Regions from separate parts of the Halobacillus sp. B29 genome, predicted to be linked through region 2. Evidence: predicted binding sites of a transcription regulator. Region 2 holds the regulator's gene; the other holds the start of a gene.

Region 1 (4,434 bases), on a different contig from region 2:
GGCCACCGCCATAGATTCACTTGTCACTCCGCCAGACAGTGTGACATACGGGTACAGCAGATAAGGTAGATGGGAAGCACCATAACCGAAAAAGGCTACAAAGAATTGAAGCATTACGGCGATGAACGCCCATCCATAATACTTCCCTTGATAGATTAGGAAAACTGCAGCCATAAAGAAAGCCACGGAAATTCCGAAAACCCACCACAGATCGATTGCCCGCTGGAAGTGTTCCGGGTTTTGCTGACTAAGCGCAATAAACGTGGTTAGACTGGCAATAATGGTTGGCGAACTCCAGAACAATGCGTACTTCCTAACTAAATCGAGCGCAGGTTGATCCCCGGCACGCTTTGCATAATAGGCCAGGAACATGGAGCTGATATACAGCACTGAGACGATGGCGAGAAAAACCACACTCCAGGAATAGGGACTGGAAAACAGCTCTCCGTACATTAGTTGGACCCCGTTCTCCGTTTCTTTAATATAACCACCTTCGGAGATCGTGAGGGCCGTTGACAGAGCAGCAGGTATCAACAAGCCTGTGGCTCCGTACAAAAACATGTACAAATGATTCTCTTTTGAACCATAGTTTTCAAAGGCGTAAAACGAGCCTCGAATAGCAAGCAGGACAATTGCAATACTTCCCGGGATTAATAGGGATTGCCCAAAGTAATAAGCCATATCCGGGAAAAATCCAATCAATCCAACAAAGAAAAATACGAAAAATACGTTGGTTACCTCCCAGACGGGGGAGAGATAACGAGAGATCAGTTTATTAATGATGTGATCTTTTTTCGTTACTTTAGCAAAATAAGCAAAGAACCCGGCACCGAAGTCAATCGATGCTACAATCAGGTAGCCGTAGAGAAACAGCCAAAGTACAGAAATTCCAACTAGTTCATAACTCATGAGTTAGTTACCCTCCTTTGTAGCTGCCACTTCAGGATAACGATGTTCAAGCTCATGTTCAGCCGGGTTTCCTTTAAATATCTTACGGAGCGCGATTACACAGCCGATCGACAGCACAATGTATAAGCCAATGAATAGAATAAGCATCCACCCAACATATGGAGAGGTGGTTGCTCCTTCAGAGACAGTCATAAATCCTCTTAGAATCCATGGCTGCCGTCCAAGTTCCGCAAATACCCAGCCAAATTCGACAGCGGCCATAGATAATGGTCCGAGAGAAGCAATCCCCCATAAGAGCAGCGGGTGATATTCGTTCCACTTCTTCACCTTCCAGAACACCAGGTACATAAGGGAAACTCCAAGTGTGAAGAAACCGATCGTCACCATTAAGTCAAACATATAGTGAATCCAAAGCGGAGGCTCTTCATCATCCGGAATTTGATCCAGTCCAGTTACTTCTGCATTAAAGTCGCCGTGAGCTAAAAAGCTTAAGCCATTTGGTATCCGAATCGCATTCTCCACTTCCTGATTTTCATTTAATGTACCGAAAACAACCAGGTCTGCTCCTTCTTCCGTTTCAAAATGCCATTCTCCGGCAGCCAATTTTTCCGGCTGCTCTTTAGCAAGGAACTTAGCAGATAAGTCACCTGCTATAGCGGTAGCTATTGCAAAAATGAATACAGAAACGACCGTAAGTTTCAAGGCCTTCATATGGTAAAGAGTATTTTTCTTTTTCAATAGATAAATAGCTGCAATGGTCGCAAGGACAGCTGCTGCGGTTAAATAAGATGTAGAAACGACGTGAAAAACCTTCGTGGGCGTCGCTGGATTAAACATCGCAGCTAATGGTTGAATGGACGTAACTGTGTCTCCTTCCAGTTCAAACCCTTGCGGAGTGTTTAGAAAGCCGTTCACCGATGTGATAAAGAAAGCTGATAATGTAGAGCCGATCACAACAGGAATGGACAACAGCCAGTGGTACATAGGATTTTTAAATCGGTCCCATGTATAAAGATAGATTCCTAAAAATATAGCTTCAAAGAAAAAAGCGAAAGTTTCCATGAACAGTGGTAAGGCGATTACCTTACCTGCCAGTTGCATAAAGCTCGGCCATAAAAGGGAGAGCTGTAATCCAATCGCGGTTCCTGTCACAACCCCTACAGCCACTGTAATGGTAAATCCTCTTGTCCAGCGTCTTGCCAGCAGCGTATAGTGAGGATCTTTCTTTTTAATTCCTATGAATTCTGCTATGGATATCATGACCGGAATACCTACACCAAGCGTAGCAAAGATCGCGTGATACCCAAGAGTAAGTGCAGTCAGCATGCGGCTAAGCGTAGCACTATCTAAATCAAACATCTTCCCTTCCCCCTCTTACTGCTAGTAAATCTTATGAATTCAGACAATCTACCCCTAGTATAATAGGTGAAAACGGTTTAAGTGCGATAGGTATATGACTATTTTGTGACAAACTTCACAAAGTCTTAATTTAAGTTTATGATACACGATATGGTCTTTGATGTCTAAATGTATGCCTAAAACGTTTTGTAAGTTCTATTCCCTATCCCTTATGGTTTCTAACGATAGATTGCACACAAAAAAGACACCCCGGTAAGGGTGCCTTTTATACTCAGGAAGTGATAGGTGAATACAAATCCTAGATGGCATCAAGCATTTGGAACTGGGCTTTCACTAATTCATAATACTCACCTTTTTGATCCATTAATTCATCATGTGAACCGTTCTCAAGAATGCGTCCATTCTCCAGTACATAAATGTTGTCCGCTTCACGGATCGTGGACAGCCGGTGAGCAATAATAATGGCCGTTCGACCGTGTAATAGTTTACGCAGGGCTTTCTGGATACGAACTTCCGTTTCAGTATCTATGCTTGCGGTAGCTTCATCTAAAATAAGAATCCGCGGATCTGCAAGTAAAGCACGGGCGAAGGAAAGCAGTTGTTTTTCTCCAGCCGATAAAATACTACCGCGCTCTTCTACTTCTGTATCGTATCCCTCACTTAAACGGTTGATGAAATCTTCTGCTCCGACCACTTTAGCCGCTTCTTTCACTTCTTCATCACTGGCAGTTGGACGACCAAAGCGGATATTCTCAAGAATGGTTCCGGAGAAGATAAAGGTATCCTGCAGCACGACACTGATTTGCTGGCGCACACTATCAATGGTCGCATCCTGCAAATCGACTCCGTCAATCTTAACCGCTCCTTTTGTTGGATCGTAGAAACGGCTGATTAAATTCGCAATAGTCGATTTCCCGGATCCGGTATGCCCGACGAGAGCTACCGTCTCTCCCTGTTTCATTTCTAAATTGATATCATGAAGAGCGATCCGTTTTTCATCATAAGCAAATTGAACATGGTCAAATTCTATATGACCTTTCATATCTTTCAGTTCAACCGCATTTGTCTTTTCTTCTACATTTGGCTGTTCATCCAGAAATTCGAAGATCCTTTCAGAGGAGGCCATTGCCATGAGCATTTGATTGTACATCATACCAAGCCTTGAAATTGGCTCCCAGAACATACCCAGGAAAAAGGCAAAGGAGACGAATTTACCAATGGAGATGTCCCCGCTTAGGATCAGATAGGCGCCGAAAGAGATAAGGATAACGGTTCCAACCGCATTACTCATCTCTACAAACGGCCGGAACATCGCACTTTTTCTAGTGGCTGTATTCCAGGACTGAAAGTTATCTGTGTTCACGCCATCGAAGTACTCTGCATTCTCTCTTTCCTGTGAAAAAGATTGCGTAATTCGAATCCCCTGAATACTTTCGTTCAAATGAGAGTTGAGACGAGACTGCTGAATCCGTACATCCTGCCAGGAGCGCCTGATATTACGGCGCAGTTTCGTAGAAATATAAAACATTAGCGGCATGATCACAAGAATAGCTAAGGCAAGTTTCGGACTCATCCAGAACAGGATTGCGATAATTCCGGTAAGCATGACCACATCCATAAGCAAGTTGATAATACCATTCGTAAACAATTCCTGTAGAGAGTTTATATCATTCATTATTCTTACAAGAATGGAACCGGCTGATCTTGAATCAAAGAACTTGTGAGAAAGCCGCTGAACATGCGAAAACAAATGCTGCCGAAGATCATAAATCACATTCTGACCTAAAATATTTACATATTTAATCCTCAGTGTATTTGCAATATAACTAAGCAGGTAAAGAATAGAAATACCGACAACAAGTTGAATTAAAAGATTTGTATCACTGTTGCCAATAGCTTTATCAATGGCTACTCTACCAATTAAGATCGGCACGACCAGACGGACAATTGTTGATACGAGCATCGCGATGATCGAAATCGGAAGCAGTGTTTTAGCATAAGGCTTCACATAACGCAGCAGTCTCCACATTTGCGACCAGTTGAAGGGCTTTTCAACCGCCTGATCCTGTGTATATTTAAAACGATTTAAGTGTTTATTCGTGACAGGTTTATGTTTCGGTTTTTTTGCCACCTGTTTCTCCCCCTTTCTTTAAGCGTTAGAAGCAT
Region 2 (4,434 bases):
TCAAAATCGGCTTCTTTTTTCTTCAAATAGTCGCTGTAGTTACCAGGGTATTTCTTAGAAGATTGAAAGGCAATTTCATAAACGGTATTTACGATCTTGTCGAGAAAATAGCGGTCGTGCGAGACGATGACAACCGCGCCCTTATACCCCTGTAAATATCCTTCCAGCCATGATAGCGTGTCGATGTCCAGGTGGTTGGTCGGCTCATCGAGAATTAGAACATCCGGACTGGTCAACAATAACTTACCAAGGGCTAAACGAGTTTTCTGGCCGCCGCTCAATGAAGTGATTGGTGTGTTCCAGTCAAAATTATGGAAGTTCAATCCATTCAGGACGGATTTAATTTCCGTTTCATACTGATAACCGCCCGCTGTTTTGAAATACTCCTGCTTCCGGTCATAGGTTGAGAGGAGCTGCTGATAGCGATCGGGATCATCCATAAGATCAGGGTCTGCCATATTGGCTTCCATAGATCGCAGTTCATCTTCCAGTTCCTTTAAATGAGAGAAAACCTTTTCCATTTCATTCCATATGGTTTCCTCGGACTGAAGGCCTGTATCCTGAGCCAAGTATCCAACGGTCGTTTCCTTCGGTTTAAAAATATCACCGGAATCATAGCTCATTTCACCGGCCATCATCTTCAGCAATGTCGATTTTCCTGTACCATTTCGACCGACAATTGCGATGCGATCATTCATTTGTACTTCCAATTTAATATTTGATAAAATCAATTCCGCTCCGAATCGTTTGGTTAATTGATTTAATTGCATGAGAATCATGTCGTTTCACCTCAATGAGATAAGTGTATCGTATCGGGGATTCTTCTAGCAAGATAATGCCCCTGAGTTTGTGAAATCTTTAACGTCTAGCCGTTGATTTTTTGTTAGAATAAGAGTAATGTAACTAACAGTAAGTTTGTGAATTTACTCGTAAAGGGGTAAGACCATGTCAGAGTTTACACATTTTAATGAACAGGGGCACGCCCGTATGGTGGATATCTCCAGTAAGGGAGAAACCATTCGGACTGCGGTGGCCTTCAGCTGTGTACAAGTCAACGAAGAAATTTATCATAAAATTATTAATCAGGAAATATCCAAAGGCGATGTGCTCGCGGTGGCGCAAGTAGCAGGGATTATGGCAGCGAAGAAAACATCAGATTGGATTCCCATGTGTCACCCATTGTCATTAAGCGGGGTCGACATATCATTCGACTGGGAAACAGGCCATTCTTATACATTACAGATTCAAGCGGCTGTGAAAACAAAGGGAAGTACAGGGGTAGAAATGGAAGCGTTAACTGCTGCTTCCTCTACAGCTTTGACTATTTATGATATGTGTAAATCTCTTGATAAAGGAATGGTTATCGGGCCGACCTATCTCATGGAGAAAACAGGCGGCAAAACCGGCGATTATCAGCGAGAGAGCCGGTAAAGGAGGCAGAGTCATGGATTTAGAAGAACATACTAAGATCCCACAAGCTACAGCAAAACGATTGCCGTTGTATTACCGCTTTTTAAATAATTTGCACGGCCAGGGAAAAATGCGTGTCTCATCGAAAGAGCTGAGTGAAGCGGTGAAAGTGGATTCCGCTACGATCCGTCGCGACTTTTCTTATTTTGGAGCCCTTGGGAAAAAAGGATATGGCTACAATGTAGAGTACTTATTATCATTTTTCCGAAAGACGCTCGATCAGGATGAAACGACAAAAGTTGCGCTAATTGGAGTAGGTAATTTAGGTACCGCATTCTTAAATTATAATTTCACAAAAAATAATAATACGAAAATAGAGATTGCCTTTGATGCCAGCCGCGAACGAGTTGGAAGTGAAGTCGGCGGTGTCCGCGTGGAGCATATTGATGATATGGAAGAGAAAATGGGGGACCTGGCTGTAGCCATTCTTACTGTTCCGGCGTCCGAGGCGCAGGGCATAGCGGACCGGCTCGTAGATGCAGGTGTCAGCGCGATTCTGAACTTCACACCGGCGCGGATCACCGTCCCGTCCCATGTTCGTGTCCACCATATTGACCTTGCTATCGAACTGCAGGCACTCGTTTATTTTCTAAAACACTATCCTCTGGATGAGGAAGAAGAATAATGGAGAAGAACAGTCCAATGATGATTGGGCTGTTTTTTTATGGGGCTAAGGATAAAGGGAAAGCTGACTAAAAAGAAAGGCTCAGAGTTCTTCACTCTGAGCCTCATCTACTTAATCAGTAGTTTTTTTCCATTGATTATCAATTAGCATCTTACCCGGCCACGTATAAGCCATTATACCGCCATCTACCGTAATGTCCTCCCCTGTAATATACGAACTTTCGTCTGAGGCCAAGAACAGCGCAACATTTGCGACTTCTTTAGGATCGCCTAAGCGCCCCATCGGAGTGACCCACTTGTTGGCTTCGCGGAATTCACGGCCCTGCTCCTGCTGTTTCGAACCGGCCAGTTCATCGATCAGTGGCGTTTCAATTGTTCCTGGCGCAATGGAATTCACACGAATGCCTTCCCGTGCATAATCGATCGCCATCGCCTTTGTAAAGTTCGTAATGCCGCCTTTAGCTGCGTTATATCCGGAGCGGTCCAGATCAGCCGCCCTTCCCGACATCGAAGACGTATTAATGATCGATCCGCTTCCTTTTTCCAGCATAAGAGGGAGTAAGTATTTACTTGTTAAGAAGGTACCGCGCAGATCGACTGCGATAATTTGGTCGAACAGTTCCACGGGATACTCGTGGACTTTTCCACCTTCTTCGTCGATTCCGGCATTATTGAATAAGACATCTATGGATCCGTACGTGTCTTTCACGTGTTGGGCTAAGCTTGTTACGCTTTCTTCATTCGATACATCTACATATACAAACTCGGCTTTTCCGCCGTTGTCTTTTACTTCGTTAACTGTATTTTGAACATCTTCTTTGTTCACATCTGCACAGACAACAGTTGCACCTTCTTCTGCAAAAAGCTTAACCGTAGCCTGGCCAATTCCTGTAGCAGCGCCTGTAACGACAGCTGTTTTCTTGTTTAGTCGTCCCATTGTTTGAGAACCTCCTTTAATCATTCTTCTACTGCATACCCCCCTTTTTTATAGCAAAAACTCTCCCTGTCTCTTTAAAACGCTTCCAATCGGTTGAAAATGTTTTTTTAATCACTGATGTGGAATAATCTAAAAGGATCTTTGAAACACTCGTGAAAAGAGATAAGCATACACGTGGAGAAACACGATCATCAGTGGTATAGTTGAAAAATAATTCGAGTTCCGAAGTAATCAAGAGAGGAGGCATCTGATGAGTAAACTACCTAAAAAATGGCTTGTGGTTGTATCGGTTCTTTTCGGTACATTCACCGTTATCCTAAATAATAGTATGTTAAATCCAATCCTGCCGAAGTTTATTGAGATCTTCGATTCCAATGCGGTGGCTGTGGGCTGGATCTTAACTATTTTCATGGTCTCTATGGGAATGACGATGCCGCTGACGGGTTATTTTGGAGACCGCTTTGGCAAGAAAAAAGTGTACGTCACAGGACTTGTCATCTTTATCGCAGGTTCTTTGTCCGGTTTTTTCTCAGAAACGTTAGCCATGGTCATCATCTCCCGGGCTATACAGGGAATGGCCGGCGGTTTAATGCTTCCCATTGCGATGGCGTTAATCTTTAATTCTTTCCCGAAACATGAACGCGGCCTTGCGGTCGGAGTATATGGGATCGCTGCAATGGTCGCCCCAGCCATCGGCCCGACGATCGGCGGCTTCTTAATCCAATACCTAGAATGGCCCTGGCTGTTCGCCTTTAATATCCCGTTCGGGTTAACAGGATTAATCCTATCTTCTAAATTTCTGGAACGGACAGAGACGCATCCCGAGAAGAAGTTCGATTTAATCGGGTTCCTGGTTATCACTTCAGGTATCGGTTCGATTTTGTTTGCCTTAGGGCGTGGAAGAACTGTAGAGAACTTATTCGACCCTTTAAACATCGCTTTAATCGTCGGGGGACTGATCGCCGTCGTTTTATTTGTGTTCTATGAAAACCGACAGGACGATCCATTACTGAACTTATCTGTTTTTAAAGTACCTACGTATTCGGTGTCCATCATCGTGACAAGCGCAGCTTCCATTGGGTTGTTTTCAGGAATATTCCTGCTGCCCTTACTCATTCAAAACGTTTATGGAATGAGTGCAGTCATGACCGGACTACTCTTCCTGCCGGCAGCGGCTGCGAGCGGTGTATTTATGTCTCTTGGCGGAAGGCTGCTCGATAAAAAAGGACCCAAGTACGTCGTGCCGCCGGGTCTTACGATTATGGCACTTGCGACGCTTGGATTAAGTTTTCTGCAGCTAGGTACGCCTTACTGGCTGATTCTTGCGTTGAACACAGTCCGAGGCATGGGGATGGGAATGAGCAATATGCCAGCGACGACTTCCGGTATGAACTCAATTCCGG

What was found. The regulator Rex, encoded in region 2, represses fermentation and respiration genes when NADH is low (regulators of the CRP and FNR family bind a similar motif). The targets are predictions, from matches to a motif close to TTGTGAAATATTTCACAA.
Region 1: a site for Rex is predicted at 2,372-2,389, ahead of ACTWP7_RS06615 (cytochrome ubiquinol oxidase subunit I). Genes of this name have one in related genera too.

The regions. Positions count from the first base shown of each region.
Region 1 is NZ_JBQQCM010000004.1:77,396-81,829, forward strand. It holds gene ACTWP7_RS06610 (cytochrome d ubiquinol oxidase subunit II) at 1-909, opposite strand, end outside; gene ACTWP7_RS06615 (cytochrome ubiquinol oxidase subunit I) at 913-2,268, opposite strand; gene ACTWP7_RS06620 (ABC transporter ATP-binding protein) at 2,567-4,399, opposite strand; gene ACTWP7_RS06625 (ABC transporter ATP-binding protein) at 4,418-4,434, opposite strand, start outside.
Region 2 is NZ_JBQQCM010000024.1:6,131-10,564, forward strand. It holds gene ACTWP7_RS19900 (ABC-F family ATP-binding cassette domain-containing protein) at 1-779, opposite strand, end outside; gene moaC (cyclic pyranopterin monophosphate synthase MoaC) at 946-1,431, shown strand; gene ACTWP7_RS19910 (redox-sensing transcriptional repressor Rex) at 1,445-2,095, shown strand; gene ACTWP7_RS19915 (SDR family oxidoreductase) at 2,207-3,031, opposite strand; gene ACTWP7_RS19920 (MDR family MFS transporter) at 3,282-4,434, shown strand, end outside.